One region of the Pseudoalteromonas sp. BZB3 genome, then DNA from elsewhere that is predicted to be linked to it. Evidence: predicted binding sites of a transcription regulator. Region 1 holds the regulator's gene; the other holds the start of a gene.
The links. The regulator FliA, encoded in region 1, starts transcription of late flagellar genes. The targets are predictions, from matches to a motif close to CTAAAGNTNNNNNNNNNNNNGCCGATA.
Positions count from the first base shown of each region.

Region 2: the regulator FliA is predicted to act here: its motif matches at 13,259-13,285, upstream of pomA (flagellar motor protein PomA).

Region 1 is NZ_JBECOS010000014.1:71,486-84,259, forward strand. It holds gene fliR (flagellar biosynthetic protein FliR) at 1-667, shown strand, start outside; gene flhB (flagellar biosynthesis protein FlhB) at 671-1,801, shown strand; gene flhA (flagellar biosynthesis protein FlhA) at 1,871-3,970, shown strand; gene flhF (flagellar biosynthesis protein FlhF) at 3,993-5,462, shown strand; gene ABMY35_RS16265 (MinD/ParA family protein) at 5,455-6,315, shown strand; gene ABMY35_RS16270 (RNA polymerase sigma factor FliA) at 6,318-7,052, shown strand; gene cheY (chemotaxis response regulator CheY) at 7,091-7,474, shown strand; gene ABMY35_RS16280 (protein phosphatase CheZ) at 7,496-8,269, shown strand; gene ABMY35_RS16285 (chemotaxis protein CheA) at 8,285-10,513, shown strand; gene ABMY35_RS16290 (chemotaxis response regulator protein-glutamate methylesterase) at 10,589-11,761, shown strand; gene ABMY35_RS16295 (ParA family protein) at 11,796-12,566, shown strand; gene ABMY35_RS16300 (chemotaxis protein CheW) at 12,574-12,774, shown strand, end outside.
Region 2 is NZ_JBECOS010000008.1:217,870-236,352, forward strand. It holds gene glyA (serine hydroxymethyltransferase) at 1-814, shown strand, start outside; gene nrdR (transcriptional regulator NrdR) at 899-1,348, shown strand; gene ribD (bifunctional diaminohydroxyphosphoribosylaminopyrimidine deaminase/5-amino-6-(5-phosphoribosylamino)uracil reductase RibD) at 1,348-2,466, shown strand; gene ABMY35_RS06710 (riboflavin synthase) at 2,472-3,128, shown strand; gene ribBA (bifunctional 3,4-dihydroxy-2-butanone-4-phosphate synthase/GTP cyclohydrolase II) at 3,152-4,264, shown strand; gene ribE (6,7-dimethyl-8-ribityllumazine synthase) at 4,418-4,882, shown strand; gene nusB (transcription antitermination factor NusB) at 4,894-5,304, shown strand; gene thiL (thiamine-phosphate kinase) at 5,349-6,311, shown strand; gene ABMY35_RS06735 (phosphatidylglycerophosphatase A) at 6,320-6,805, shown strand; gene ABMY35_RS06740 (diguanylate cyclase) at 6,830-9,922, shown strand; gene dxs (1-deoxy-D-xylulose-5-phosphate synthase) at 10,008-11,867, opposite strand; gene ispA ((2E,6E)-farnesyl diphosphate synthase) at 11,972-12,859, opposite strand; gene ABMY35_RS06755 (exodeoxyribonuclease VII small subunit) at 12,869-13,111, opposite strand; gene pomA (flagellar motor protein PomA) at 13,438-14,205, shown strand; gene ABMY35_RS06765 (flagellar motor protein MotB) at 14,207-15,136, shown strand; gene ABMY35_RS06770 (hypothetical protein) at 15,350-15,856, shown strand; gene ABMY35_RS06775 (hypothetical protein) at 15,920-16,783, opposite strand; gene ABMY35_RS06780 (aromatic amino acid transport family protein) at 16,840-18,045, opposite strand; gene lipA (lipoyl synthase) at 18,229-18,483, opposite strand, start outside.

The sequences.
Region 1 (12,774 bases):
GACTCGCATAAAGTTAGCATTGTGTGTTGTGATCACCTTTGCAGCGATGCCTATGCTGCCCAAGTCTCAATTTACAGACTTATTTTCTTTTGCCATGGTGCTGGTTGTCATAGAAGAGATGATTATTGGTTTTGCCATTGGTTTTGCTTCAATGCTGTTACTAAATACGTTCATCATTGCAGGTCAGATACTAGCAATGCAAACCGGCTTGGGTTTTGCGTCAGTTGTTGATCCTGCGAATGGCTTGAGTGTCCCCGCTGTGGGTCAGTTTTACCTGATCCTATCAACACTACTCTTTTTTGTTTTTAATGGCCATTTGATGATGATCCAAATGGTGTTATACAGCTTTGAAAGTATCCCTATCGGTCAGTTTACTTGGTCAATTGATAATTATTGGCAAATCGTTAATTGGGGAGGGTGGATGTTTGCAACAGCCTTGGCACTTTCTCTTGCTCCCTTAACCGCGATGTTAGTGATTAATCTTTCATTTGGTATTATCACTAGGGCTTCACCCCAAATGAATATTTTCGCGGTTGGTTTTGCATTTACGCTTGTTGCTGGTTTAATGATTATATGGGCGACGCTGGGTAACTTCATTGTGCAATATGAATTTCAGTGGCTTAAAATGACAGAGTTACTTTGTAATTTAATTGGCTGTACGGTGTAGAAAATGGCTGAAGATTCTGGTCAAGAGAGGACCGAAGAACCCACAGATAAAAAAATTAATGAGTCTCGCAAGAAAGGCCAAGTTGCCCGCTCAAAGGATCTAGGTACTACCTTTGTACTGATTTTTTCAGCGATTGCTCTGTTGATGTATGGCCCAGCAATCGCGAAAGGGCTCTATAACATTATGGGTCGTGGGCTAACATTGAATCGAAATGAAACTTACGACACCACGAAAATGTTCTCTGTTTGGGGTGAAATGTTCTCAGAGCTATTTTTTCCGATGGCTATGTTTGTATTTATTATCACAATCGCAGGTATTGTCGGGAATACCTTATTGGGTGGCTTTAATTTCAGTTGGCAAGCGGCAGCGCCTAAAGCGAGTAAAATGTCACCCATGAAAGGGATCAAGCGCATGCTGGGGCCGCAAGCCGCTATAGAGTTAGTGAAAGCTATTCTTAAATTTGTATTGGTTGCTGGCTTCGCAATTTTATTAATACAAATGTTTTTTTATGAAATTCTACACTTGAGTATTGAGCAGGTCCCAAGTTCAATTATTCATGCCCTAGAAATTCTGGCTTGGATGTTTTTGGCGCTTAGTTGCACAATGATAATCATCTCAGCAATAGATGCGCCTTACCAAAGCTATAACCACCACAAGCAACTAAAAATGACGTTGCAAGAAGTGAAAGATGAGTACAAAAACTCAGAAGGTGATCCGCAAATAAAAGCGCGAATTCGACGAACACAACGCGAAATGTCACAAAGGCGCATGATGCAGGATGTGCCAGATGCCGATGTCGTTGTTACAAACCCGACTCACTATTCAGTTGCGCTTAAATACGACACAGAAAAAGCAGGAGCACCGATTGTGCTTGCTAAAGGTGTTGATGAGTTAGCAATGCAGATAAGGAAAATTGCTAAAGGTAATGAGGTCCCTATTGTTGAGTCTCCCGTCTTAACACGCTCACTCTATCACACCACTGAAGTTGGCGATCAAATTCCAGATCAACTTTTCACTGCCGTGGCACAAGTTTTAGCCTATGTATTTCAGCTAAAACGTTATCAAAAAGGTCGTGGAAGAAGACCAACAAAGCTCAGTAATAACTTGCCTATCCCAGATGATGTAAAACATTAAATCCTGTAAATTTATTGGCTCACTAATTGCTTTATTAGACCAGTGTCAATATTTTGTAGTTGTTAAGTTATGGATTTTAAAGCAGTTTTACAAGGTCTTAATGAGAATAAAAAAGACTATGCAAAAGGGGTCGGAACACCATTATTAGTGCTTGCGGCTTTGGGCATGGTAATTTTGCCTTTACCTCCATTCCTTTTAGACATCTTATTCTCTTTTAATATCGCTTTGGCTTTGGTGGTATTACTCGTTACTGTTTACACAATGAAACCACTAGAGTTTGGCATGTTTCCAGCGGTTCTACTTATTGCAACCATCATGCGATTAGCGTTGAATGTAGCCAGTACTCGTGTTGTATTACTAGAAGGCCACAATGGCGGAGATGCTGCTGGTAAGGTAATTGAAGCGTTCGGCTCTGTGGTTATTGGCGGTAACTATGCCGTTGGTCTTGTTGTCTTCTTAATCCTGATTATTATCAACTTTGTAGTTATTACCAAAGGTGCTGGTCGTATTTCTGAAGTGTCAGCACGTTTCACTCTAGATGCCATGCCAGGTAAACAGATGGCAATTGATGCTGATTTAAATGCTGGTTTTATCAGTGCAGATGAAGCACGCAAACGCCGCGACGAAGTAACACGTGAAGCGGACTTTTACGGTTCAATGGATGGTGCTAGTAAGTTCGTAAAAGGTGATGCGATAGCAGGTATTGTAATCCTAGCCATCAATATTATTGGTGGTTTATTTGTTGGTATGATCCAACACGACTTAACATTTTCAAGAGCCATGGAAGTATATACATTACTTACCATTGGTGATGGCCTGGTTGCACAACTGCCTTCTCTTTTACTTTCAATTGGTACTGCAATCGTCGTTACTCGCCAAAACGAATCTCATAACATGGGTGAGCAGTTTAAAACTCAGTTAGGAAATGAGAAATCTCTCTATATTGCTGCTGGTATCTTAATTACAATGGGTCTAGTACCTGGTATGCCACATATTGCATTTTTAAGTTTAGGTGCGCTTCTTGGTTACTTGGCTTATTACACGCAGCAGCAAAAAGCAAAAGCAGAAGAGGAGCAGGCTCAACAAGAAGCCAAAGGTGGAGATGTTGCAGCTAAACAACAAGATCAAAAAGAGCTTGGCTGGGATGATGTTCAACCGGTCGATGTGATTGGCTTAGAGGTTGGCTATCGTTTAATTCCATTAGTTGATCAGGCTCAAGGTGGTGAGCTTTTAAGCCGCATTAAAGGTGTTCGTAAAAAGCTTTCACAAGAGCTTGGCTTCTTGGTTCCTCCAGTGCACATCAGAGATAATCTTGAATTAGATCCAAATGAATACCGTATCACCCTTATGGGGGTAGGTTCAGGAAATGGCGAATTAAAACATGGTGATGAATTAGCCATAAATCCTGGGCAAGTATTTGGCCCAATCAATGGCGTAGCAACGACTGATCCTGCCTTTGGTTTAGAAGCGGTTTGGATTAAGCCTGAGCAAAAAGACGAGGCGCATTCATTAGGTTACACAGTCGTAGATGCTGCGACCGTTGTCGCAACTCATATTAGCCAATTGCTTACAAACAACGCATCACTGCTACTAGGACATGAAGAAGTACAAAATTTATTAGATATGCTCGCTAAGTCACACCCTCGTTTAGTCGAAGGCTTAGTACCAGATATTTTACCTCTTACGACGGTTGTTAAAGTACTGCAAAACTTATTGAATGAAGGGGTTGCAATTCGTGATATGCGCTCGATTGTTCAGACCCTTGTTGAGTATGGTCCACGAAGTCAAGACCCAGATGTATTAACCTCTGCAGTGCGAATTTCACTGCGTAGACTAATTGTTCAAGACGCCGTTGGCGGTGCAGATGAAATTCCTGTCATAACATTGGCGCCTGAGTTGGAACAGATGTTGCATCAGTCACTTCAGAACGCAGGTGATGAAGGGGCTGGAATAGAGCCAGGCCTTGCGGAGCGACTTCAAGCATCATTAAGAGAAGCGCACCAAACGCAAGAAATGCTGGGCGACCCATCCATCCTTCTAACCTCAGGTATGTTAAGAAGTGTGCTTTCAAGGTTTGTCAAACATACGATCCCAGGTCTTCGAGTGATGTCATATCAAGAAGTACCAGATGAAAGACAAATTAAAATTGTAAGCTCAGTTGGACAATAGATAGGAATTAAGGGGTTGTAACATGAAAATTAAACGTTTTTTTGCCAAAGATATGCGCACAGCACTGAAAGAAGTAAAAGAAGAGCTTGGCGCTGATGCTGTGATTATGTCAAACAAGAAACTGGCAGATGGTGTAGAAATTGTTGCAGCCGTAGATAATGATAGAGCGCCAGAAGCACCCGTTGAGGCGCCACAAGTAAATATAGCGCCTGCGCAGCCCCAAGCTGCACAACCGCGCTTTGTTCGCCCTGAACCGCAGCGTGCAAAACCAGAGCCTCAGGCTCAAGTTGCTGATAGTTTACAGGCACTATTAGAAAGGCAAGCGCCGAAGCCCCGTTCACCTGAGCTTGCTTCTATGTTCTCTCAATCTGGTATTAATACCGAAGAAGTATTTAAGCCTCGTCAAGCGACTGAAGAGCGATATGAGCGTCCAACCTCAACGCAAAATTTCAGGGCTGAGTCAAATGTTAAAGCTCAACAGCAAGCGCAATCATGGAATTTTGATGATGACCTCGATACAGGCTTTGCTGATGATTTTGAGCCTGCGCCTAAAAAAGTCGATGAAATGGCAACCATGAGAGAAGAAATGAATGCCATTCGTCAATTACTTGAACATCAAGTTTCAGGCTTAATGAAGCAAGAAATGGAAAGAAGAGACCCAACGAGAGCTTGTTTAGTTGACCGTTTACAAGGTATGGGTGTTGATAAAGAAGTTGCTGAACAAATGGCTTGCTTCATCCCTGATGACGTTTCTCGTAAAGAAGCGTGGAATTCATTGCTTGAAATGGTAGCTAATCAAATGCATACAACCAACAACGATATTCTTCGTCAAGGTGGTGTATATGCATTAGTAGGTCCAACTGGTGTAGGTAAAACAACGACAGTTGCTAAACTTGCTGCATTAGGCGCGCAGAAATACGGTGCAGATAAAGTTGCGTTAATCACAACTGATACTTATAGAATTGGTGCTTATGAGCAACTGGCAACTTACGGCAGAATTATTGGTTGTCCAGTCAAACAAGTAAAAGATGCCAATGAATTAGCAGAAGTTTTATATCATTTACGCAATAAGCGTCTAGTATTAATAGATACTGCGGGTATGAGTCAAAGAGATATCCGTTTAACAGAACAACTTAATACGTTAATGAGAAGCTCTAGAGTCGATATTAGAAGTTATTTGGTTTTAAGTGCAACATCGCAAATGCATGTACTGCAAGAAGCGGTTCGTCACTTCCAAAAAGTGAATTTAAGTGGTTGTATTTTTACAAAACTTGATGAATGTCTAAGTTTAGGCGAGATTATTAGTATTGCGATTCAAAATCGCTTGCCAATAGGGTATCTTACTAACGGTCAACGAGTGCCAGAAGACATTCGTGTAGCAAATGCTCATAAAATGGTCAAAAAGGCTGAGCAATTGTATTTAAAGAGAATAAAAGCACAACATTCGCGACGTGTACCTGTAGCGTCTCAGACAGTAGGAATGTATGATTAACACAGTATTAGATCAAGCAAGTGGCCTGCGTAGAATGAATCAAAATGGCAACCATGGCGTAAAAGTAATTGCAGTAACGGGTGGTAAAGGAGGGGTTGGTAAAACCAATGTCTCATTAAATACGGCTATTGCACTTGGTCAGCAAGGAAACAGAGTACTCGTCTTAGATGCTGACTTAGGTTTGGCAAATTGTGACGTGATGCTTGGTTTAAGAGTAGAAAAAAACCTGTCTCATGTCCTTTCGGGTGAATGTGAGTTAGATGAGATCTTAGTTGAAGGTCCTGCTGGTATTAAAATTGTACCGGCTACCTCAGGATCGCAAAATATGGTTGAATTGACGCCTGCAGAACATGCAGGTCTCATCCGCGCATTTAGCGAGCTAAATACAGAATTTGATATTTTAATTGTCGATACCGCAGCGGGTATTTCAGACATGGTTCTTAGTTTTTCTCGCGCAGCACAAGATGTGATGGTCGTTGTGTGTGATGAACCGACCTCAATTACAGATGCTTACGCACTTATTAAGGTGCTTAGTCGTGAACACGGTGTTTACCGTTTTAAAATTGTTGCTAACATGGTTAGGAGCTTACGCGAAGGGCAGGAGCTATTTGCTAAACTTTCGAAAGTTACTGACAGATTCTTAGATGTTGCACTAGAATTAGTTGCAACCATTCCGTTTGATGAAAACATGCGTAAATCTTCTCGCCGTCAAAAAACCATTGTTGAGTTATTTCCAAACTCTCCGGCAGCGGTTGCATTTAGAGGGTTAGCGAGTAAAGCAGTTAAATGGCCAATACCACATCAACCTTCTGGTCATTTAGAGTTTTTTATTGAACAGCTAGTCAACGGATAACTATGTCGTCATCGATGGGTAAAGCGATGGGCTATCAAACTACAGACAACCTTAATAGAGTGATAGAGCGTCATACCGGTCTTGTCAAAAAAGTGGCGTGCCATTTATTGGCACGTTTACCAGCAAATATTCAGTTAGACGATCTTGTACAATCAGGCATGATAGGTTTGATTGAAGCCAGTAAAAACTTTGACGCAAGTAAGGGCGCAAGTTTTGAAACTTTTGCGGGGATCAGAATCCGAGGCGCGATGTTAGATGAAATTCGCCGTGGAGACTGGGCACCAAGAAGTGTTCATAAGAATAGTCGTATGGTTGCTGAAGCAATTGCTAATCTAGAAAGCGTCCTAGGTCGAGAGCCAAAAGACATTGAAATTGCTGAAAAACTTGATATTACTCTGGATGAGTACCATCATATTCTACATGATGTGAATGCAAGTAAAATCATTGGAATTGAAGATTTGGGGGTTGATGAAGACGTAATCACTCCTGTTAACAATGATTTAGCGCTAGACAAACCGTTCAATAACGTTAAAAATGAACGCTTTAACGAATCGTTGCTAACGGCGATTCAATCGTTACCCGAAAGAGATGCGCTAGTCTTATCTCTTTACTATAACGATGAAATGAATTTAAAAGAAATAGGGCAAATACTCGATGTAAGTGAATCTCGAGTAAGCCAAATTCATGGGCAGGCAATGATCAGGCTTAGGGCTAAAATCAATGACTGGGTCAATTAGAGTAATAATAATAGGTTCAAACCTCACTGGAGGATGTTTTGGATAAAAACATGAAAATTCTTGTGGTTGATGATTTTTCTACGATGAGAAGAATAATCAAAAACCTGCTTAGAGACTTAGGTTTTACAAATGTACAAGAAGCAGACGATGGCAGCACAGCTTTGCCTATGCTTCAAAATCAAGAATTTGACTTCGTAGTCACGGACTGGAATATGCCAGGTATGCAAGGCATCGATCTTCTTCGTGCTATACGTGCAGATGACAGTCTTAAGCATATTCCAGTACTTATGGTGACGGCTGAAGCGAAAAAAGAGCAAATTGTTGCTGCGGCGCAAGCTGGTGTAAATGGTTATATTGTAAAACCTTTCACTGCTGGAACACTTAAAACAAAACTAGAAAAAGTGTTTGAACGTTTAGGCTAGATAATTAAGAAGGAGAGGCGGATGTCAGCACCTTCTGTGCCTCAAATAACACTTGAGCAAGCTAAGCAACTTGTGACTTATCTTGAGCAAGGCGAGCAAGATAAAGCAGATAAGTTAATCATGGAGGCTGCAAGTAAGGAGCAATCTGAGCTTTTTGCTGAAGTGGGTAAATTGACCCGTCAACTACACGAGTCATTGAAAAACTTTGAGCTTGATACTCGTATTTCTGATTTGACGACAGAAGCCTTACCGGATGCTAAAGAACGTTTGAATTATGTCATGGAAATGACAGAAAATGCAGCCAATAAAACGATGGATGCAGTTGAAGCAAGTCTGCCTCTCGCGCAACAGCTTGCAGACGATTTATCTGATATAAAGCCAACTTGGGATAGACTCATGAGACGTGATATCCAGCTTGGTGAATTCAAATCTCTTTGTCATGATTTAGATAAGTTTATGCAAGGCTCACAAGCAACTACGGATGAACTTCAAGGACATATGACAAATGTTTTAATGGCTCAGGATTATCAAGACTTAACAGGTCAGGTCATTCGACGTGTTATCGAATTAGTTAGAGAAGTAGAAGACAGTTTAATCCACTTACTAACTGTATTTGGTACAGCAGAAGAACCTCAATCAAAACAAAAAGAAAATATTGAAGAGGTTCAGATTGCTGAAATGGATCCTGCAGAGTTATCAGGACCAGAAGGTCCGATAATGAATGCTGAATCTAGAGAAGATGTCGTATCTAATCAAGATGAGGTCGACGATTTATTGTCGAGCTTAGGCTTCTAATAGGAGAGTGTGTACATGAGCTTTGAAGTCGATGAAGATATATTACAAGACTTTCTTGTTGAAGCTGGTGAAATATTAGAGTTGTTATCTGAGCAGCTTGTTGAGCTAGAAAATAACCCTGAAGATAAAGAATTATTAAATGCAATCTTTAGAGGCTTTCACACTGTAAAGGGTGGTGCAGGCTTTTTGAGTATGACTGAGCTTGTAGACGCATGTCATGGCGCGGAAAACGTTTTTGATGTGTTAAGACAAGGGCAACGCTCTGTTTCTCCAGAACTGATGGACGTGATTCTTCAGTCCCTAGATACCATCAATGAAATGTTCGCACATATTCAAAATCGTGAGCAACCAGATCCTGCAGACCCAGCATTACTTGAAACACTTCATCAATTGAGTAAGCCTGAATCAGAAGACGAACAAATTTCTATTTCAAGTTCAGAACCAGATCCTGTTGTTGAGGATACTCCTCAAGCAGATTTATCTGCTGATGATATTCTTTTTGATATTGATACCGATGAAGTTGCTGGTGAATCTGCCTCAGATAGCATCGATGAAATAACAGAAGATGAATTCGAAAGCTTACTTGATGAGTTACATGGGGCTGGTAAAGGCCCAGCTGTAGAGCAAACTACTTCAGCGGCTTCAACTGCTTCAAACTCAGATGATGGTGATATTACTGATGATGAGTTTGACAGTCTTTTAGATGAGCTTCATGGCGTTGGCAGTTTCGGTTCGATTAGTCCACCTCCTCCAACAAGTACAAACACTAGCACTAGCCAAGCCCCTTCTTCACCAATTCCATCATCCCCCTCGAGTGATGATGAAATAAACGATGAAGAGTTTGAGGCATTGTTAGATGAGCTTCATGGTAAAGGTGGTGCGCCAAAATCATTAGAAGGGGCTGATTCCAACAAGCCTGCTCCAAGTATTGAACCTAAGCAGCCCGAACCTGTTATAACTAAACCAGTTGCTAAACCAAAACCGGCACCTCAACCAGCAAAGCCAGCTTCTTCACCATCTCCAGTTGCAAAAGCGCAAAGTGCACCTGCATCGGCCAAAAAGCCCCCTGCGCCTCAAGCTGAGACGACAGTCCGTGTTGACACTAAGCGTCTAGACCAAATCATGAATATGGTCGGTGAACTGGTACTAGTGAGAAACCGCCTCGTTAGTTTGGCAAATAATTCTAGCAGTGAAGCTATGGGTAAGGCGATATCTAACCTTGATGTAGTTACCGCAGATTTACAAGGTGCGGTAATGAAAACACGAATGCAGCCAATTAAAAAAGTGTTTGGCCGATTCCCTCGTGTTGTTAGAGACTTAGCACGTAGTTTAAAGAAAGATATTAATCTTATTCTTGAAGGTGAAGAGACCGATTTAGATAAAAACTTGGTTGAAGCACTTGCAGATCCACTCGTTCACTTAGTTAGAAACTCAGTTGATCACGGTATTGAAATGCCAGATGTTCGTGAGGCATCAGGCAAACCTCGCACAGGTACAGTGACGCTCTCAGCATCTCAGGAAGGAGACCATATTCTGTTGACCATTAAAGATGATGGTGCAGGGATGGATGCTGAAAAACTGAAAAAGATTGCGATAAATAAAGGCGTTATTGATTCGGACCAAGCAAGTCGATTGTCTGACACTGAAGCTTATAACTTGATTTTTGCTCCAGGCTTCTCAACAAAAGAAGAAATTTCAGATATTTCAGGCCGTGGTGTTGGGATGGACGTAGTTAAGACGAAAATCACTCAACTTAACGGCTCTGTTAATATTCAGTCAGAGCTCGGCGTTGGCACTATCCTTGAGATAAAAGTTCCATTAACACTGGCTATTTTACCAACCCTAATGGTTGTAGTTGGCGAGCAAACATTTGCTTTACCTCTTGCTGGTGTAAGTGAAATTTTCCACTTAGATCTGACAAAAACAAATGTAGTAGATGGCCAGCTAACGATTATTGTGCGTGAAAAAGCAATCCCTTTATTCTACTTAGAGCATTGGCTAGTTAAGGGGGCAGATAGATCAACGAAGAAAGCCGAAGGTCATGTTGTTATAGTGCAGATAGGTACTCAACAGGTTGGCTTTGTGGTTGACTCTCTCATCGGCCAAGAAGAAGTTGTGATCAAGCCATTAGATGCATTATTGCAAGGTACTCCTGGCATGGCAGGTGCGACAATCACTTCAGATGGTGGCATAGCATTAATCTTAGATGTGCCAAATATGCTAAAACACTATGCAGGTAAATAACCTGAGATAGCAAAACAGTTAAAAGGTGGTGCGGATGCACCACTTTTCGTTCTTAAGAATTCATAGAGTATGCTAATGGCAGTAAAAGTTTTAGTTGTAGATGATTCAAGCTTTTTTAGGCGTCGAGTCAGCGAAATTTTAGAGCAAGATAGTGATATTAAGGTAATTGACTTTGCTGTTAATGGGCAAGAGGCGGTTGAAAAAGCGGCTTCATTACGTCCAGATGTTATTACTATGGATGTAGAAATGCCTATTTTAGACGGAATTAGTGCCGTAAAAAAAATTATGCAGGCTAACCCTACGCCAATCCTGATGTTTTCTTCACTAACTCGAGAAGGGGCAAGTGCTACTCTAGATGCGCTTGATGCAGGTGCATTAGACTTTTTGCCTAAAAAGTTTGAAGACATAGCCCGTAATAGCGAAGAAGCAATTAAGTCTCTACAAAACAAGGTGAAAGAAATCGGGCGAAGAAGACTTCCTCGTTCAGTTAGCAGCTATTCGCGACCAGCAGTGAACAAGCAAGCGGCTACTCAATCACCGGTGGCAGACAGGTCTGCAGCAGCATCTCGCACGTCAAGTATTGCTCAACCTGATAGAAGTTTTCAAAGAGCAGCTGTTCAGCCAGCATCAAGTTCAACTGCAACAGCTAAACAGTTCAAAGCGTCTGGAAAGCAATATAAACTTGTGGCAATAGGGACTTCAACAGGTGGGCCAGTTGCACTGCAAACCATACTAACGCAGCTACCTGCTAACTTTCCACACCCGATATTGTTGATTCAACATATGCCAGCTGCTTTCACACCCGCTTTTGCAACTAGACTAAATAGCCTTTGTAAGATAAAGGTAAAAGAGGCAGAACATGGTGATAAATTACAGCCAGGTGTTGCTTATTTAGCGCCAGGTGGTAAGCAAATGTTGGTTGAATCAAAAGGTGCAATGAAAACGCTTCGAGTTTTTGAGGATGATAGTGCAAGAGTGACCTACAAGCCGTGTGTTGATGTCACCTTTGCAAGTGCAGCAAAAGCTTATCAAGCTGATGTACTCGCCATAGTTTTAACTGGAATGGGTGCTGATGGTCGAGACGGCGCACGTTTACTGAAACAATCAGGTGCAACAATCTGGGCTCAGGATGAGCAGAGCTGCGTGGTTTACGGCATGCCTCAAGCTGTTACAAATGCAGGACTATCCTCTGAAAGCTTGGCTTTACATGACGTCGCAACAAGAATAAATAAAGAAATAGGTTGTTAATCTATTTGTTCAAGCACTGGGAAGTAATTGTTTCGTGAAGATCTGGACTGTAGCAAATCAAAAGGGAGGCGTTGGTAAAACAACGACTACGGTGAGTCTTGGCGGTATTCTTGCCAAGCAAGGCAAACGCGTTTTGCTTATAGATACAGACCCTCACGCATCTCTGACTTATTATTTTGGTATTGATTCTGAAGAGTTAGAAGTCAGTGTTTATGACATATTTGCTCGAGGGACGGCAATGGAGAGCGAGGAAATCCTCCAAGCTTTATGCCCCTCAACCATTGAAAACCTTGATATTTTGCCGGCAACAATGGCAATTGCGACGCTTGATAGAAGCATGGGTAATCGCAATGGTATGGGCTTAATCCTGAAAAAAACACTGGCGAAAATAAGCGAACATTACGACTATGCGATTCTTGATTGCCCACCTGTATTAGGCGTGCTAATGGTAAATGCTCTCGCAGCCAGTGAACGTGTGCTAATTCCAGTGCAAACTGAGTTCCTAGCGCTTAAAGGTTTAGATCGTATGATGCGTACCATGGAATTAATGCAAAGCTCTCAAGCAAAACAATATAATTACACCATCGTACCAACCATGTATGATAAGCGAACCAAGGCATCGTTAGAGGCATACAAAACATTGCTTGCCAATTACGAAGGGTCTGTCTGGCCCGGTGTTATTCCGGTTGACACAAAATTTAGAGATGCCAGTTTGGCACAGCAAGCGCCAGTTGAGTTTTGTCCAAAATCTAGAGGTGTATTTGCGTATAAAGCACTACTAGAGTATTTAATGAAGGGTAGTTAGAAGCTATATGAGTAAACACTTGTTTGCTAATGAAAAGGTGATGAAGCAGTATCTTGGCGCATTATTACAAGAAGATGAGCCTCAAGAGACTGCGCTTGCCCCTGTGGCAAAATTACTCGAGCGTGTCCCTGAGATTACTGAGACAGAGTTAAGCCAACCAGTCAATAAAGTTGTACCAGATATCATTGAGACTCAACCTGCCCCGGAA
Region 2 (18,483 bases), on a different contig from region 1:
CGAAGAAACAGGTGAGATCGATTACGCACAGGTTGAAGCTTTAGCACTTGAGCACAAGCCAAAAATGATCATCGGTGGTTTCTCAGCATACTCAGGTATCGTTGACTGGGCTAAATTCCGTGAAATCGCTGACAAAGTAGGTGCTTACCTATTAGTTGATATGGCACACGTTGCAGGTCTTGTTGCTGCTGGTGTTTACCCAAGCCCAGTACCTCACGCACACGTTGTAACGACTACGACGCACAAAACTTTAGCGGGTCCTCGTGGTGGTCTTATTATCTCAGCTTGTGATGACGAAGACATCTACAAGAAGCTAAACAGCGCAGTATTCCCTGGTGGTCAAGGTGGTCCTCTATGTCACGTTATCGCTGGTAAAGCGGTAGCCTTCAAAGAAGCACTACAGCCAGAGTTCAAAACTTACCAAGAGCAAGTTGTTAAGAATGCACAGGCAATGGTTGCTGTTCTTCAAGAGCGTGGCTATAAAGTTGTTTCTGGTAAAACAGACAACCACTTATTCCTACTAGACCTAATCGACAAAGACATCACAGGTAAAGATGCTGATGCGGCACTTGGTCGTGCTAACATCACTGTGAACAAAAACTCAGTACCAAACGACCCACGCTCACCGTTTGTAACGTCTGGTCTTCGTATTGGTTCTCCAGCTATCACGCGTCGTGGCTTCAAAGAAGCTGAGTCAGCAGAGCTTGCAGGTTGGATCTGTGACGTACTAGACAACATCAACGATGAGTCAGTACAAGCAGAAGTAAAAGAGAAAGTAAAAGCTATCTGCGCTAAATTACCAGTTTACGCGTAATTTCGCTCACAAAATCAAAGAATTTTGTTATGATTAAGGCCGCATTTGCGGCCTTTTTTATATTTTTTTCACAAGTGATTATCTATGCATTGTCCATTTTGCACCGCTAAAGAAACAAAAGTCATTGATTCCCGTTTAGTCGGCTCAGGCCATCAAGTCCGTCGCCGCAGAGAATGCGTGTTATGTCATGAGCGCTTTACGACGTTTGAAGGTGCCGAATTAGTCATGCCGCGGGTAATTAAACAAGATGGTTCTCGAGAGCCATTCAATGAAGACAAATTACTAAATGGTCTGCACCGCGCGTTAGAGAAACGCCCGGTTAGCACAGAGCAAATTGAAGAAGTCGTACATCAAATTAAATCGCAAATTCGTGCTACGGGTGAGCGTGAAGTGGCAAGCCATATGATTGGTGAATGCATTATGGAAGCGCTGAAAAAGCTCGATAAAGTGGCCTATGTCCGCTTTGCTTCCGTATACCGCTCATTTGAAGATATTAGAGAGTTTGGCGAGGAAATCGCGAGGCTTGGAGATTGATGTTCAGCGAGCAAGATAAAGAGTTTATGCAGCAGGCCATCGCGCTTGCTGCAAAAGGCCGTTTTACCACCTCACCTAACCCAAATGTGGGCTGTGTCATCGTAAAAGACGGCGATATAGTTGGTCAGGGCTATCACCAAAAAGCGGGTGAAGGTCATGCCGAAGTTCACGCATTAAAGATGGCTGGAGACAAGGCAAGAGGCGCAACGGCTTACGTTACCTTGGAGCCATGTAGTCATTATGGTAGAACCCCGCCTTGCGCAAAAGGTTTAATCGATGCTGGAGTTAGCCGCGTTGTTGCCGCTATGGTCGATCCTAACCCAGAAGTTGCAGGTCGCGGTTTACGTATGTTAGAAGAAACAGGTATTGAGACTGCAGCAGGTTTATTTGAGCAAGAAGCAAGAGCACTGAACCCGGGTTTTCTAACTCGAATGGAAACGGGCTTACCTTATATAAGTTGTAAATTGGCTGCGAGTCTAGATGGCAAAACCGCATTAAAAAATGGTGAGAGTAAGTGGATCACCTCAAGTGCAGCCCGTCAAGATGTACAGTTGTTACGTGCTGAACATTGCGCCGTGTTATCGGGTGCCGATACAGTGCTGTTTGATGATGCCAAATTGAATGTACGACTTTCAGCAGAGCAGCTTAAGCTTGCTGAGGGGTTGTCAGTTCGCCAGCCTATTCGAGTGATCATCGATTCTCAAAACCGTTTGTATCCAGATTTAGCATTATTCTCAATTAATAGTCCTATTATAATTTTAAGAACAAAAGCTGATACAACGCACCAGTGGCCAGAACATGTTACAGAGCTGTTGGTTGACTCTATTAATGGTAAGGTTGATATCAAAAAAGCGTTAAAGCAATTAACCGCACATGGTATCAACAGTGTATTCGTTGAAGCAGGCGCGACGCTTGCGGGTAAGTTTCACGAATTAAATCTTATCGATAATTATATTCTTTATTTAGCACCTAAAATCATGGGTCAAGATGCGCGAGGTTTATTTAACGTGCCAGAGTTGACGCAGATAGCAGATGTACAGAGCCTACAATGGCACGATATTAAGCAAGTTGGCGATGATATTCGTTTAACAGCACGCAAAGTAGCGCAAAAAGGTTAAGTTTTATGTTTACAGGTATCATTGAAGCAACCGGTAAGTTGACTGAGTTGACACAAAATCAAGGCGACCTAACGGTTCGTGTAAGTAGCCCAAATTTAGACATGGGCGATGTACAGTTAGGCGATAGCATTGCTACAAATGGTGTGTGTTTAACGGTTGTTGAAAAATTTTCTGATGGTTTTCGTGCCGATGTTTCAAATGAGACCTTGAAATTGACGCAATTTGCTCAATATAAGCTAGGGCAAACAGTTAATTTAGAAAAAGCATTACAGCCTATTTCTCGTTTAGGTGGTCATTTAGTCTCAGGCCACATTGATGGCATTGCGACAGTCGTGGCGATTTCACCTAATGCCCGCGCAACCGAATATTGGTTAGAAGCGCCCAGTGAGCTGATGAAATATATTCCATATAAAGGCTCAGTAGCTATTGATGGTATCAGCTTAACTGTAAATGAAATTAAAGACTGTCAGTTTAAGCTGACAATTGTGCCGCATACAGCACAAGAGACAACCATTGCTGAATTTAAAGTGGGCAGTAAAATTAACTTAGAAGTGGATCAAATCGCACGTTATTTGGAACGCTTAGTACTTGGAGCTCAAGAGCCTGCACAAAGCTCTACTCTCACAATGAACTTATTGGCAAACGCAGGCTTTATTAAGTAGCGAATTAATTAAACAGGTAAATTATGAACTTGAACAGCGCACAAGAGATCATCGAAGACATTAAAGCCGGTAAAATGGTTATCTTGATGGATGATGAAGACCGAGAAAATGAAGGTGACTTAATCATCGCAGCCGAGCATATTTCAGCGGACGCCATAAACTTCATGGCAACCCACGGCCGTGGTTTAATTTGTTTAACCATGACTCAAGAGCGTTGTCAGCAAATTGATTTACCATTAATGGTGAGAAATAACGGCGCGCAATTCTCAACTAACTTCACTATGTCTATTGAAGCAGCAAAAGGTGTCACTACTGGTATTTCTGCCGCTGATCGTGCTCGTACAGTACAGGCAGCAGTGGCTAAAGGTGCAGTGCCAACAGACATCGTGCAGCCAGGTCATATCTTCCCAATTATGGCGCAACCTGGTGGGGTATTAACTCGTGCTGGCCATACAGAAGCAGGCTGTGATTTAGCGCGTTTAGCAGGTTTAGAACCCGCTTCAGTCATTGTTGAGATCTTAAACCCTGACGGTACCATGGCACGTCGCCCTCAGTTAGAAGTGTTTGCCAAAGAGCATGGTTTAAAAATTGGTACTATCGCTGACCTAATTGAATACCGTAACTTAAACGAGACAACTATCGAAAAAGTTGCGCAGTGTAAATTACCAACTGAATATGGTGAATTCGATTTAGTTACATATAAAGACACCATTGATAACCAGCTTCATTATGCTTTGCTCAAAGGTGAAGTTTCAGAAACTGATGCAACGCTAGTGCGTGTTCACTTACAAAGCACTTTTAATGATGTATTACTATCAGACAGAGGCGCTGATAGAAGCTGGAGTTTACATGGTGCGATGAAGCACATCAGCGAAAATAACGGTGTGTTGGTTATTCTGGGTAAACAGGAACAAACTGAAGACATCGAGCACATGGTAAAAGCATTTGCTGCGCAAGATGCGGGCGAAACTGTGAATCAGCGTAAATTCCAAGGTACCTCTCGTACCGTTGGTGTTGGCTCGCAGATCTTAGCTGATTTAGGCATTCAAAAAATGCGCCTAATGAGTATGCCGAAAAAATATCATGCACTTTCAGGTTTCCACCTAGAAGTCATTGAATACGTAGAGCCTAAATAATTGAATGAAAAAGCCCGTTGATGACAGCGGGTTTTGTTATTTGGGGTTAACCAAAACTGTGCTATTATGCGCGCCAATTTGGCAATTGCTTATTGCGTACTCGGCGCACTTTGATTGCAAAGTACGAAACATTAAGAAGATTAGGACCATCTAATGAAGATTATTGAAGGTAACAAATACGCTCCTGGCAAAAAATTTGCCATTGTTATTTCACGTTTTAATGATTTTATCGGTAGCAGCTTACTTGAAGGTGCTGTTGACGAGCTAAAGCGTGTTGGTGGTGTTAAAGAAGAAGACATCACTGTGGTATATGTACCAGGTGCCGTTGAGTTACCATTAGCAGCTAAGCGTTTAGCGATGAAGAAAGAGCACGATGCAATCATTGCATTAGGCGTTATCATCCGTGGTGGTACACCACATTTCGACCTAGTTGCTAACGAGTCAAATAAAGGACTAGCAAGCGTTTCATTAGACTATGATATTCCGGTAGCATTTGGTGTATTAACCACGGAAAGCATTGAGCAAGCCATTGAACGTGCGGGCACTAAGATGGGCAACAAAGGCGGCGAAGCAGCCCTTGGTGCACTAGAAATGGTGAACGTGCTAGAGCAAATTTAAGAGGATCCTCAGTGAAACCAGCAGCAAGACGTAAAGCACGTATATTAGCGCTTCAAGCCGTATACTCTTGGCAATTAAGTGGCAACCCGATTGCCGATATTGAGCAACAAATGTTGATCGAGAATGATGTATCTAAAGTAGACGTAGAATACTTTAAAGATCTTGCTCGCGGTGTTGCAGTAAACGTAAAACAATTAGATGAGCTTGTTAAGCCGCATCTTTCTCGCCCGTTTGAAGACTTAGATGAAGTTGAGCGCGCAGTATTACGTTTAAGTGCATACGAACTTAAGTTCCGTGAAGATGTACCTTACAAAGTAGCAATCAATGAAGGCATTGAGCTTGCGAAAATCTTTGGTGCAGAAGACAGCCATAAGTTTGTGAACGGTGTTTTAGACAAAGCAGTTAAAGCAGTTCGCAAATAAAGGCAAACAATTTGGAGAGCCGGCTTAGGCCGGCTTTTTTATGTATGAAGGAATTTGAGTTAATCAATCGATTTTTCACCGGCCGTGGTATTACTCGACGTGATGTAGACTTAGGCATAGGTGATGATTGCGCCCTAGTTACTATCCCCGAAGGCTGCCAATTAGCGGTCACCACAGATACGCTGGTTGAAGGCGTTCATTTCTTTTCTGATATTTCTCCTAAAGCCTTAGGACACCGAATTTTAGCGGTAAACTTAAGTGATTTGGCTGCAATGGGGGCAGAGCCTGCTTGGATCTCCATCGGCTTGACGCTACCTAATGTTGACGAAACTTGGCTGGAACAGTTCACAGAAGGTATGCACGATATTGCTGAGTATTATAACGTGCAACTGATTGGTGGTGACACCACGCAAGGTCCATTAACGATTACCGTGTGTGCTAAAGGTATCGTACCAAAAGGCAAAGCGTTGACCCGAAGTGGTGCTAAAGTGGGGGATTGGTTATATGTGACTGGCGACCTTGGAGATGCCGCTCTGGCAATTGAGGCACGTAAACAAGGCTGGGAACTCAGCGATACAGATCGCAGTTATGTTCAGAAAAAGTTTGATTTTCCAGCACCGCAAGTTGCAGCAGGTCAGGTTTTACGTGGCTTAGCGAATTCAGCCATTGATATTTCTGACGGTTTACTGGCCGATTTAAATCATATTCTGACCCACTCAGGTGTTGGTGCGACAATCCATGCTGATAAAGTGCCGCTTTCAACTGCGCTGAAAAATTTGCCAGATGAAGAAGTTCGTTTAATGCTGGCAATGGCTTATGGCGATGATTATCAGTTGTTGTTTACTGTGCCTGATAGTAATAGAGTTGCAGTAGAAAAGCGCTTGGCAGAATATGGGGTAAAACCAACCTGCATTGGGCAAATTAACGCAAATGCTGGCGATGTATCGCTACTTTATAAAGATAAACCTTGGCCATTTCCCGCAACTGGCTTTGAACATTTTAGTTAGGAGTCAGTTTGGCTAAGCAGTACAAATTTGATATTCGTAAACCCCACCAGTTTTTTGGTTTAGGTTTTGGTTTAGGACTTGCCCCATTTGCTCCGGGCACATTTGGCACTTTAGGTGCCTTACCACTTATTTTCATTACAGCTAGTTATCCATTATGGCTGCAATGTGTTTTTGCAGTTGTGATCAGTGTATTTGGTATTTGGGTTTGCGGACAAACGGCAAAAGATGTCCAAGTTCATGATCATCCGGCAATTGTGTGGGATGAAGTAGCAGGCTTTTACATTACCATGATAGGCGCAGCATTATCTTGGAAGGCACTCCTAGTTGGCTTTTTATTATTCCGATTTTTCGATATTGCCAAACCAGGTCCAATCAGAATGTTAGACAAAAAGCTGCATGGTGGCTTTGGGATCATGGCTGATGACATTTTAGCGGGTATTTTTTCGTTGATTTGTGTGCAAGCTTTGTTTAAAACTGGTTTCTTAGTAGCTTAATCAATAAAAGATTGTGAGTGTATGATCAAAAAAACCTTGCTAGTGTCTTTGCTGTTTATACTGATGAGTTTTTCAGTATCTGCTGCCATCAATGACTATATTGTGAAGCAATGGAATGTACAAAATGGCTTACCCTCGCAATCAATTAAAAGTTTGGTGCAAGACCAGCAGGGCTATGTATGGCTTGGCACTCAATTTGGCCTCAGTCGATTTGATGGCTATCAATTTCGAAATTTTACAACACAAAACACGCAATTCTTACAAACTAATGCCATTCATAAGCTACTGTTAGATAGACATGGTAAGTTATGGATAGGCACCAAACGCGGTCTACATCGATTAAACCCCCACACGCTTGATGTTCAGTCATTTAATATCAAAGGACCTATCCTAGATATTGTTGAGGACAAGCAAGGCGACATCTGGGTTGCAGGTAATGGCTTATTTTACATCGGCAATGACCAACAAGCACAACGTGCATTTGATTCAGCAGAAGACAATAAAAAGTTTCCTGTTAACCGCATTAATCAGATTGTAGGTAGTGTGTCTAAAATCGCCCAAGGCACCGATGGTCTATGGTTGGTGAATGAGCGTAATCTTTTAAAAATAACCAAATCAGCCACCAATCGTAGGGACGTATTTCGTCTAGAGCTTGGCTTTCGGTTAGCGCTACCAGAGCAATTAGCACAAACTATCGTGCATGATTTGGCATGGATTGAAGGGCGCTTGTATCTTGCCTCTGAACTCGGTGCTTACTTCTTAGATATAGACCAAGTGCTGAGACGTTATACCGAACTTGGCAATGGTGCTGTATATAAGTTTATGTACGACTCAGATACAGGGTTATGGGCATCTACTTCAACTCGTTTGATGTTCAGAGAGGGGATCTCTGATTGGCGTTATGTCGAACCAATTCATGCTGATCAGTCGATTTGGTTTTCAGATATGTTTAAAGACGCAGAAGGAAACATTTGGTTAGCCAGTCTGAACGAGGGGCTTTGGTTTGCGCATACAGGTAATATTGCGCGACACATGATTGATGGTAACAGTCAGCAAGGTATAACGGCAACGACCAAAGATAACCAAGGTCGAACTTGGATGGCATCAAGAAGTGGTGTCGGTTACTTGAATAATGATGATTCATTACAAGTGGTTATTGCCCCTGAAGAATTAAAAAACAGCACAGTATATGAGCTGGAATTTAGTGGTAATAGCTTGTTCATAGGCACTGAACGTGGTGCCATGATTTATGAGCAAGGGGTGCTACAGCTGTTACCGTTTCGAGAGTTACGACAAACGCCAGTATTAGCCATTACACCGTCGCAGCGAGGTGGAATGTGGATAGGTACGGGCAGTGGTATGTACCGTCTTGAGTACTCGGGTTTAACACCATTTGCTTACAATGCATTTTTAGGTAGTCAGTTTGTCACGTATATCAATGATCAGCCGAATGTCGGATTTATAGGCACCAACAAAGGAGCCTATCAATTTAATCAAAAAGGCATTGAAAAGCTTGGTGGGCAAACGTCTCTAGAGTCCGCTTATGTTACCAGTATTTTATACATTCAAGGTGTGGCGACTTTAGTTGGCTCTTGGAATGATGGGTTATTTTATCGAACAGCAAAGGGCGATTGGTATCAGCTTGATGCCTCAAATGGTTTACCTCATGGTTCAATTTCCTCGCTCTACTATGATCAGCAACAGGCGCTTATTTGGGTCAGTACTCGAAAAGGTGTTTACCGCTTACCTGCGGCGCAATTTACCCATCCAATAAACAATTTAAAAGTTGAGCAAGTTATTAGTCAATTTGACCGCCAACTCGATGGCAAAGTCGGTCGTTGCTGTTCTGGTTTCGGTGGTGATGCAGTATTAGAAAAGCAAGGTGCTATTTGGTATCCAAGCTCTCAAGGGGCAGTTGAAATTCCCAAGAATGTTGAACTATTTGGCTCTAAAGACTTATCACCAAAACTGGAAGAGGTGATCACGCAAGAGCGAGTGATAGTCGCAAGTAAATTTGCAGAGCTACTTAAACTTGATACCAGTGAACGAGATATCACGATTAACTACACCGCCATAGACTTTTATGCGCCAGCGAGTATCGAGTTTAGATATCGTTTAACTGGCAAAGAAAACACTGAATGGCGAGAAGTATTTAACCGTCGAGAAGCGATATATACGAACTTAGAGCCGGGTGTATATAACTTTGAATTACAAGTTAAGCGTAAAGGTGAAGGCTGGCAACAAGCTCGAAGCATTACACAGCGTATTGAGATCCCTAGACGTTTTGATGAAACGGTGTACTTTAGACTGTTAATTACGCTAGGGTTTGTTCTACTGTTTTATGTATTCTTTTGGATTTTTAGAGCTCAAGAGCGACGTAAGCAGCAAGCGCTTGAATCTTTAGTGGCAGAGCGCACCATGGCACTGCGTCAAGCGAACGACAAGCTTAACCAAGTGAATACTCAGATGAAACTAGTTAGCCATACAGATGAGCTCACAGGCCTCAAAAGCCGTCGTTTCTTATTCGATCAACTCCCTAAAGATGTCGAACACTACCAACGTAACTCAAAGTCATTACAGCAACAGAATAAGCGCCTGGTATTGCTTATTATCAATGTCGATAATTTTAGTAAAGTGAATGATGCCTATGGTCCGATTGGCGGTGATAGTTGTTTACAGCAACTTGCTACTTTATTGAACACCAGAACGCAAGGCTCAGATTATGTGGCTCGTTGGAGTGGTGATGAGTTCTTATTGTTGCTTCGCGACTTTAAGCGTGACGCAATTGAAACTTATATAAAAGAACTTTGCCGTGCAATTGCTGAATGTGACTTTCAATTGCCCAATGGTAAGGCGATTAATATGACAGTGTCTATGGGCTGGTCATTTTACCCACTGCCTCTGCTAGGAGGGCAAGTGATAAGTTGGGAGGCCTCTGTGAATTTGGCGGATGTCGCACTTCATCAAGTAAAACAACGTGGCGGTGATGGTGCTGCAACCATTACATTTGATGATCAGTTGGATGCGTTTGAATTTGAGCAAACAAGTAATGTTGAGTCACAATTACAAACCTTACAGGCAAATGGGCTTGCAGATGTGAAAATTTGGATGCGTTAGCTAGTTGTCAGTACAGGCTGGTCATTAATAACTTTAAAGCATAAAAAAAGGAGCCTTAGCTCCTTTTTTTATGCTTCAGTGCTTATTAGAGTAGCGCTTTGATCCGCTGTTCGAGTGAATCAGCACATAAGCCCATTTCTGCATGCATTTCGTCTTGTGTACCATGCTTGATAAATTCATCAGGTATACCAAATAATGACACTGGTGTGTGAATACCTTGTGCGCCAAGGAACTCCATCACAGCACTGCCAGCACCACCTGCAATGGCGTTATCTTCAAGACAAACAAAGCGATTGTGGGTTTTGCTCAGCTCAACAAGTAACGCTTCATCAAGCGGCTTAACGAATCGCATATCAACGAGAGTTGTATTTAAGTTTTCAGCGGCTTGTTTAGCATTATGAAGTAGTGTGCCGAAACTTAAGATGGCCACTTTCTCACCTTCACGGATCACATTTCCTTTACCAATTTCAAACGCTTGCATCTGCGTTTGTACATCACTGTCACCGGCACTACCACGAGGGTAACGCACCGCAACAGGTTGGTTGCACTGGTAACCTGTGTAAAGCATCTGACGGCATTCGTTGGTATCACTTGGTGCCATGATGATCATATTTGGAATACAACGCATAAAGCTTAAGTCATATGCACCTTGGTGAGTTTCACCATCAGCGCCAACAATACCTGCACGGTCAATTGCAAACAGTACTGGTAAGTTTTGCAGCGCGACATCGTGAATAAGTTGGTCATAAGCACGTTGTAAGAAGCTTGAATAGATCGCAACTACAGGCTTAAGGCCTTCACATGCGAAACCTGCACCTAGAGTAACAGCGTGTTGCTCAGCAATGGCAACGTCAAAGTATTGCTCAGGATACTCTTTCGAAAAACGCACCATACCAGAACCTTCACGCATTGCTGGCGTAATCGCCATAAGCTTAGGATCTTGTGCTGCCATATCACATAACCAATCACCAAATACTTTTGAAAAAGTAGGAGCGCTAGGTTTAGATTTTGGCAGGCTATACACGCTTGGGTCGAATTTAGGCACACCGTGGTAACCAATAGGGTCGGCTTCAGCTGGTTTGTAACCTTTACCTTTTTGCGTTTTGATGTGCAGGATCTGAGGGCCTTTCAGGTTACGCATATTTCTTAGCGTATCAACCAGCATATTGACGTCATGACCATCAATTGGACCAATGTAATTTAAACCAAGCTCTTCGAAGAAAGTGCCAGGAATAACCATGCCCTTTAGATGCTCTTCCATACGGCTGGCAAGCTCTTTCACAGTCGGTACACCAGAAAGAATTTTCTTACTGCCTTCGCGAATATTAGTATAAAAGCTACCAGAAAGAATGCGTGCAAAGTGGTTGTTTAGTGCGCCTACATTTTCAGAAATAGACATCTCATTATCATTTAAGATAATCAGCATGTCGGATTTAATGTCTCCGGCGTGGTTCATGGCTTCGAACGCCATACCAGCCGTGATCGCACCATCACCTATAACTGCAACGGTTTTACGGCCTTTACCTTCTTTCTGTGCCGCGATAGACATACCTAATGCAGCTGAAATCGAGGTACTTGAATGACCTACGCTGAAAGTGTCGTATTCACTTTCTTCACGATAAGGGAAAGGGTGCAACCCATCTTTTTGACGGATCGTGTGCATAGCATCACGACGTCCCGTTAAGATTTTATGCGGGTAAGCTTGATGGCCCACATCCCAGATTAATCTATCTTCAGGTGTGTCATACACGTAATGTAAAGCCACAGTCAATTCGACGGTGCCTAAACCTGAAGCCAAGTGACCACTGCTCTGCGAAACCGAATTAAGTAAGTAATCTCTTAATTCGTCGCTCAGCTTACCCAGTTGGGGCTGTGGTAATTGACGTAATTGCGCCGGTTCATCAACCAAGGCGAGTAATGGGTACTTGCTACTGTCCAGTTTCATTCTTTCAACATGTGTCCTACGCAAACCTTGTCCGATTATATACAAAGGTTTACTTAATTTTTATAAATTTGTTCTGTTCGTCATCAATACGTCGTGATTGAGTATTAGTGATCACGCTCAATTATATATTTCGCAAGCTCTGCCAATACATCGGTATTATGAGGTATTGTATCAAGTGCAGACAGAGCATCTTTGACCAATAGATGCGCTTTTTGTTTTGCACCATCTAGTCCAAGCAAAGCCGGATAAGTCGACTTGTGGTTATCTAAGTCTGAGCCTTGCGGCTTGCCTAATACGGCGGTATCGCCTTCGATATCTAAAATATCATCTTGTACCTGAAAAGCGAGGCCAAGATTTTTACCGTATATATCGAGGGCAGTAATAATTTCTGTCTCGACATCCGTAGCGCACAGCGCGCCTAACTTAATTGCACAATTTAACAATGCGCCGGTTTTAAGTCGATGAATACGTTCAAGCTCTGCAAGGGTAATTGACTTTTCTGTCGCTGAAATATCAAGGGCTTGTCCGCCAACCATGCCCTGCAAACCAGATGCAACGGCAAGCGTATTAATCATCTTGATTTGTTGCTTTGCCGATACTGAAAATTCATGTTCACTTAAAAATTCAAACGCTAAGGTTTGTAGCGCATCGCCTGCTAAAATGGCCTGTGCTTCATCATAAGCAATATGACAAGTCGGTTTGCCTCGACGCAAGTCATCATCGTCCATAGCCGGTAAGTCATCATGGACCAATGAGTAGCTATGAATACATTCAATTGCAGCTGCAGCGACATCAAGGTCTGTTTCTTTAGCACCTAACAGTTTGCCTACAGTGTAAACCAAAAAGGGCCTTAATCTTTTACCGCCATTATTGATGCTGTAAAAAGTTGCTGATTTTACGGTTTCATCGGTATCTAATGCCAAAGAGAAGTAATTACTGATGTAACTGTCTAAACGGTTTTGTGCCGTATTTATATGCTCGAATAAATTCACTGCGGGGTCTTAATCTAATTGATTTGGCATTGGTGTTACTGGTGTCTCAGGGTCATTGCCCATCAGGATTGAGACTTTTTGCTCAGCACTGCTTAACTTTTCATTAGACGCATTGGCTAATTGAACACCACGTTCAAATTGCTTTAAAGATTGTTCTAAAGTCAGACTACCTTGTTCCATAGCCTGTACAATGCCTTCTAGTTCGGCCATTGCTTCTTCAAAACTTAGATTTTCAGGTTTTTTTGCAGCCATAGTACATCTTGCCCAGCAATTTATTTTAAAGGTAGCAATTTTAGGAGGATTAGCGACTCAGGTCAAAGCTTGTTACTGGCAATCGTGGCGGATCAGTTTATTTTTTGCCTTATGTGGGCTTTAATCGAATTTTAACAACGTAATTGAGTTAAGATATTCAAGAAGTTGCCGATAAAAGTCTTACTGAAATCTAGGCTTTTCACTGTAACATAGGCACAAGGTTTGCAAATATTCGAATTAAGCATGATATTTGTAGTTGCCACTCAAAAAATTGACTTCGAGTGTCATAATAAAAAAGTAATGATAAGTATTCTCTGGAGGGGATAGTGGATTTAGCAACCGTTATCGGAATAGTAGGTGCAATAGGTTTGGTCATCATGGCGATGTTCATGAGTAGTAATGGTGACTTGGCCATGTTTGGTGATGGCCCATCTACCGTCATTGTATTCGGTGGCTCTATTTTCATCGTACTCTCGAACTTCACCATGGGCCAGTTCTTAGGCATTGGTAAAGTTGTTGGCAAAGCCTTTATGTTCAAGATTGAATCTCCAGAAGAGCTCATTGAGAAAGCCGTTGAATTGGCTGACTCGGCTCGTAAAGGTGGCTTTTTGGCTTTGGAAGAAGCAGAAATACCCAATGCCTTTATGCGTAAGGGCGTTGATATGTTAGTAGATGGTCATGATGCTGATGTTGTACGCGCTACTTTATTAAAAGACATTTCACTCACTACCTCTCGACACGAATTAGGCGCTAACTTATTTAAATCTTTGGCAGACATCGCCCCTGCGATGGGTATGATCGGAACGCTAATTGGTCTAGTCGCCATGTTATCAAACATGGATGACCCAAAAGCGATTGGTCCTGCAATGGCTGTAGCACTACTTACAACGTTATATGGTGCGTTCCTTGCGAACGTAGTTGCCATTCCTATTCAGGCGAAACTTGAATTGCGTAAAGATGAAGAAGAACAAAATCAACGCTTAATCTTGGATGCAATTTTGGGTATTCAAGATGGTCAAAACCCGAAAGTAATCGAAGGTATTCTGAAGAACTACCTACCTGAGTCGAAACGCGGCAGCGACAAGGAGGAGTAGTATGTCAGACGAACAAGAATGTAAATGTCCCCCCCCCGGGCTACCCGCTTGGATGGGAACATTTGCTGATCTAATGTCACTCTTGATGTGTTTCTTCGTTCTGCTGTTGGCTTTCTCTGAAATGGACGTGTTGAAATTCAAACAAATAGCAGGTTCGATGAAGTTTGCTTTTGGTGTGCAAAATAAAATCGAAGTAAAAGACATTCCCAAGGGTACCAGTGTGATAGCTATGGAGTTCACACCTGGTAAACCAGAGCCGACTCCTATCGAGACTATCCAACAGCAGACGGTAGAGATGACGCAGCAAATGTTGGAGTTCCAGGCAGGTGATGAGGCTTCTGCAGGTGGTCGTCAAGAGCAACGCGGTAATAAACGTGGTGGCGAATCGCAAAGTACTTCACAAGAGCAATCTATGGAGCAGGCCATTTCGGCAGCCGATCAAGAGCAAGTGAATGAATTGGTGAAGAAAATTGCCCAGCAAATGGAAAAGCAAATTATGGATGGTGCAATAGAGCTTGAGTCTCTTGGACAACAGATCATTATTCGCATTCAAGAAAATGGTGCTTTCCCTTCTGGTAGTGCATTTTTACAGCCAAAGTTTAAGCCGATCATTCGTGAAATCGCTGAGCTATTAAAAGATGTGCCAGGAGAAATTACTGTATCAGGTCATACTGATGATTTTCAGGTGACCAATGAGCTTTATTCTAATAATTGGGATTTATCTGCAACCCGAGCAGTTGCCGTGGCAAGTGAAATGGTGAAAGCCCCTGGGTTTGATAAAAATAGAATGGTCGTTGTTGGCCACGCAGATACACGCCCGCTAGTGCCGAATGAGAATGACACAGATAGACGCCGTAATCGCCGTGTTGAAATCTCTATTTTACAAGGTAAAGCGAAAGAATCTGATCCTATCGAACTGCGTGGCAATTAATTTTTTCATTCTTTAGTATTGTATTTCTTGATAGATGATTGGAATTCAGCTAATTTGAATATGAATCATTTATCAAGGAGAAATACGATGTCTATTCTAAGTAAATACGCTTACATGCCAGGAAATAATGGCGACGGTGCTGATGATAATGATGAGCCACCAAAGTCAGAAGAAAAATCGTTAGATTAATCATCTCAAGATTAACCTTTCAATATGTCATTCGATTTAAACAGCACTTACTTTAATCAATTTTTGTTATTAGTAAGAGACCATGCGACGTTACTGACGTTTATTTCGGTTGCTCTGTTTGCATTATTAAGAGATGACAAAGCCCTTAGATATGCGGCACTGTGTGCCGCATTTTATGTGATTGGCTATTTTTCTTTCCCTTTGATCAAAAAAGTTGATGCCGATCTATATGTCATTCGTTACATTTATTGGGCGTTGAGTGACATCGTTTTTATGGCCATTTTGGCTGTCTGGGCATTGAAAGACAAAGTGTATTTATGGCAAAGCGTATTGGCACAACTCATTGTACTTCCTGCGCCTATCATGCAGTTATTTAGATTGGTAGATAGGCACTATCTCGATTTAAGTTACTCTACCTACCTTTATAAAAGTATTTTACCTTTAGTGAATATTCTCACCGTCATCCTGTGCTTTCTGCCCGTGATGTATCTTTTAAAAAATCGAGTAAACCAACTACAAGTAAAGGGATAGTGTTTCACCATTTTAAGCGTCTAGTTAATCCCTTAAACCGGTATAGATATTACTACCCTTAGATTAATTTATATCAATATCAGTGATTGCAACATTAATCCCAGTATCTGAACCTGCAGAGGTTTGAGCAGCTAACTTAACAAATGTTTTATTTCCCTGGGCGTTTGGAATAACAATATCTGTCAAAGCAAACTCACAGTTTTGTATTAACCTTTCTTGGGGTAATTTGGCACTTAAGCACATTGTTTTAGTAATGTTATTACTGCGTACCTCTTCACAATAGGCAGGGTTTAAACTGATGCTTAACTGTTCATCAACCTCAATTAAAGAAAGTAAAATAGTAAAGTCAGTATCATTGCATGCTAATGGTACGACTCTTTGATTATTTGATAAGTCACCTTGTAAAAACCTCTGCTCATCTGAATTTTGGTACCAGACGGTCAGTGTACTTTGCAATAGGTTTGTGGACATTGAGTTGGGACTGCCTTTAGCACGCCAATCATTTAAAGAGTTCACTTCAGGCAGAGCAAATGAGACGCTAAGTTCTGGTATATATTTGAATTGTTGACCAACTTTAATTGTATTATTCTCAGCGCCTTGCCATGTATCTGTAACGTCTGCACCAAAAATATTCGCTACTTGTTCACACAGTGGTTCAGAGCCTTTGTATGATGTCTCTGCTAGGCTACTTGAGCGGTTTGTAAAGTAAGTTACTTGTGGCTTAGTTTGGAGCGTATCCCCCTCTATTTGCCAATAAGCAATGTTTGTTTCTTGCTTATTCAAATGCCTTTGCGCTGAGAAATTACTGCCACATTGTGTGCTCTCATTGACGGTAGGCGCAGTATTATCTTTTGATAGTGGTTCGCTGCCCCCGCCACCGCACGCGGTTAAAAAAGAGCAGGAAAGCAAGATTAGGGGGTATTTCATAAGACTTCCTTGAATTTGGGTTATCAGGCTTGCACGATAACCCAAACTTTTTACCATTAACCTAGCGCAGGAATAACGCCAAACATTTGCAAGCCTTGTGCAGCTATTATGACAACCCCACAACAAGCTGCAAGGCTTAACCCAAATCGACCGCCTCTAACTTGATAACCTTGTTCATTAGTTTGTTGTGCTCTCTGAACCCAAACCATTGCAACAGGCAAAAATATCGCTAAAACAACCAGTGCAATTGCCGCATACCCTAATGCGGTAATAAACCCTTGTGGATAGAATAAAGCGAAGCCAAGCGGGGGCACAAAGGTAATTAATGCCGTCTTCAATCGGGCGCTTTTGTTATCACCTTGTTTGAAAGCATCAGCAAAGAAGTCAAATAATCCAAGACTTACACCTAAGAAAGAGGTCGCCAATGCTAAATCTGCAAAAATCGTGATCGACGTACTGACCTGTGTGCTGTTTACTAAACTAGAGACGCTGCCAATGAAGCCTTGTAGGCCTTCAGACTGTAAAAGTTGTGACTGGCTCATCATACCTTGGCTGATCAATTGCCAGAAGACATAAATAATTAAAGGCACGGAGGCACCGAAAATCATAACTTTTCTGAGTGAATGAATGTCAACACCAACGTATTTTACAATTGATGGAATTGAACCATGAAAACCAAATGAAGTGAAAATCACAGGTATGGCTGAAATGAGAAGCCCTTGCTCTAGCGGCATTTCGAGCAAGTGTTGACTTTGAACATAAGGGGTCAGAACAAAGAATAGAGTGCCCAGCACGATTACTTTAATGGCAAATAAAACACGGTTTAGTTTATCAACCGTTGAGGTACCCATGGTGACAATGGCTGCGACCAGTACAGCCACGAGTATAGAGCCGACTTGCGGGGCCACATCGACATCAAGCGCTGCATTTATTTTTGACTGTAATTGCGCGCCTCCACCTGCGATATATGCTGCACATAGCGCATAAAACAGAAAGACCATTGCAAAATTAGCGATATATTGCCCACGTTTGCCCAGTAGTGTCTTGGCAAGCGTATTGAGTGTGGCATCGGAGCTGGCGAATTGATGAAGCTCTAGCATTAATAACGCGGTATAGGTCATTAATAGCCAAGTTAATAAAATCAGGATTAAAGATGCACTAAAGCCAATACCTGCAGAAGCGATAGGCAGTGCTAACATGCCCGCGCCTATGGTTGTGCCTGCGACAATTAGCATACTGCCGAGGGTTTTATTCTTTATCACATTATGCCCCTTTAAGTGTGAGAGAGCAGGCAAGATATAACGCAGAGCAAAAAATTGAAACTCCTTTGTTATAAATCAAGATACGTGTTTGTAATATATGTTTTACATTTTGATGCACAGAATTGAGATTTAGACATAAAAAAACGCGATGACTCTGCATCGCGTTTTTTTAAAAAGTGGTGATTACTTCACTTCTTTACCTGCAGCTTGTTGGTCAGCATGATAACTAGAGCGAACAAACGGGCCACACGCTGCGTGGGTGAAGCCAATTTCGTCAGCGTAATCTTTTAATGCATCAAACTCTGCTGGTGGCACATAGCGTTTAACCGGTAAGTGGTGTTTTGAAGGTTGTAAATATTGACCTACAGTTAGCATGTCAACATTGTGCTCACGAAGGTCACGCAATACCTCTTCGATTTCAGACATTTCTTCGCCTAA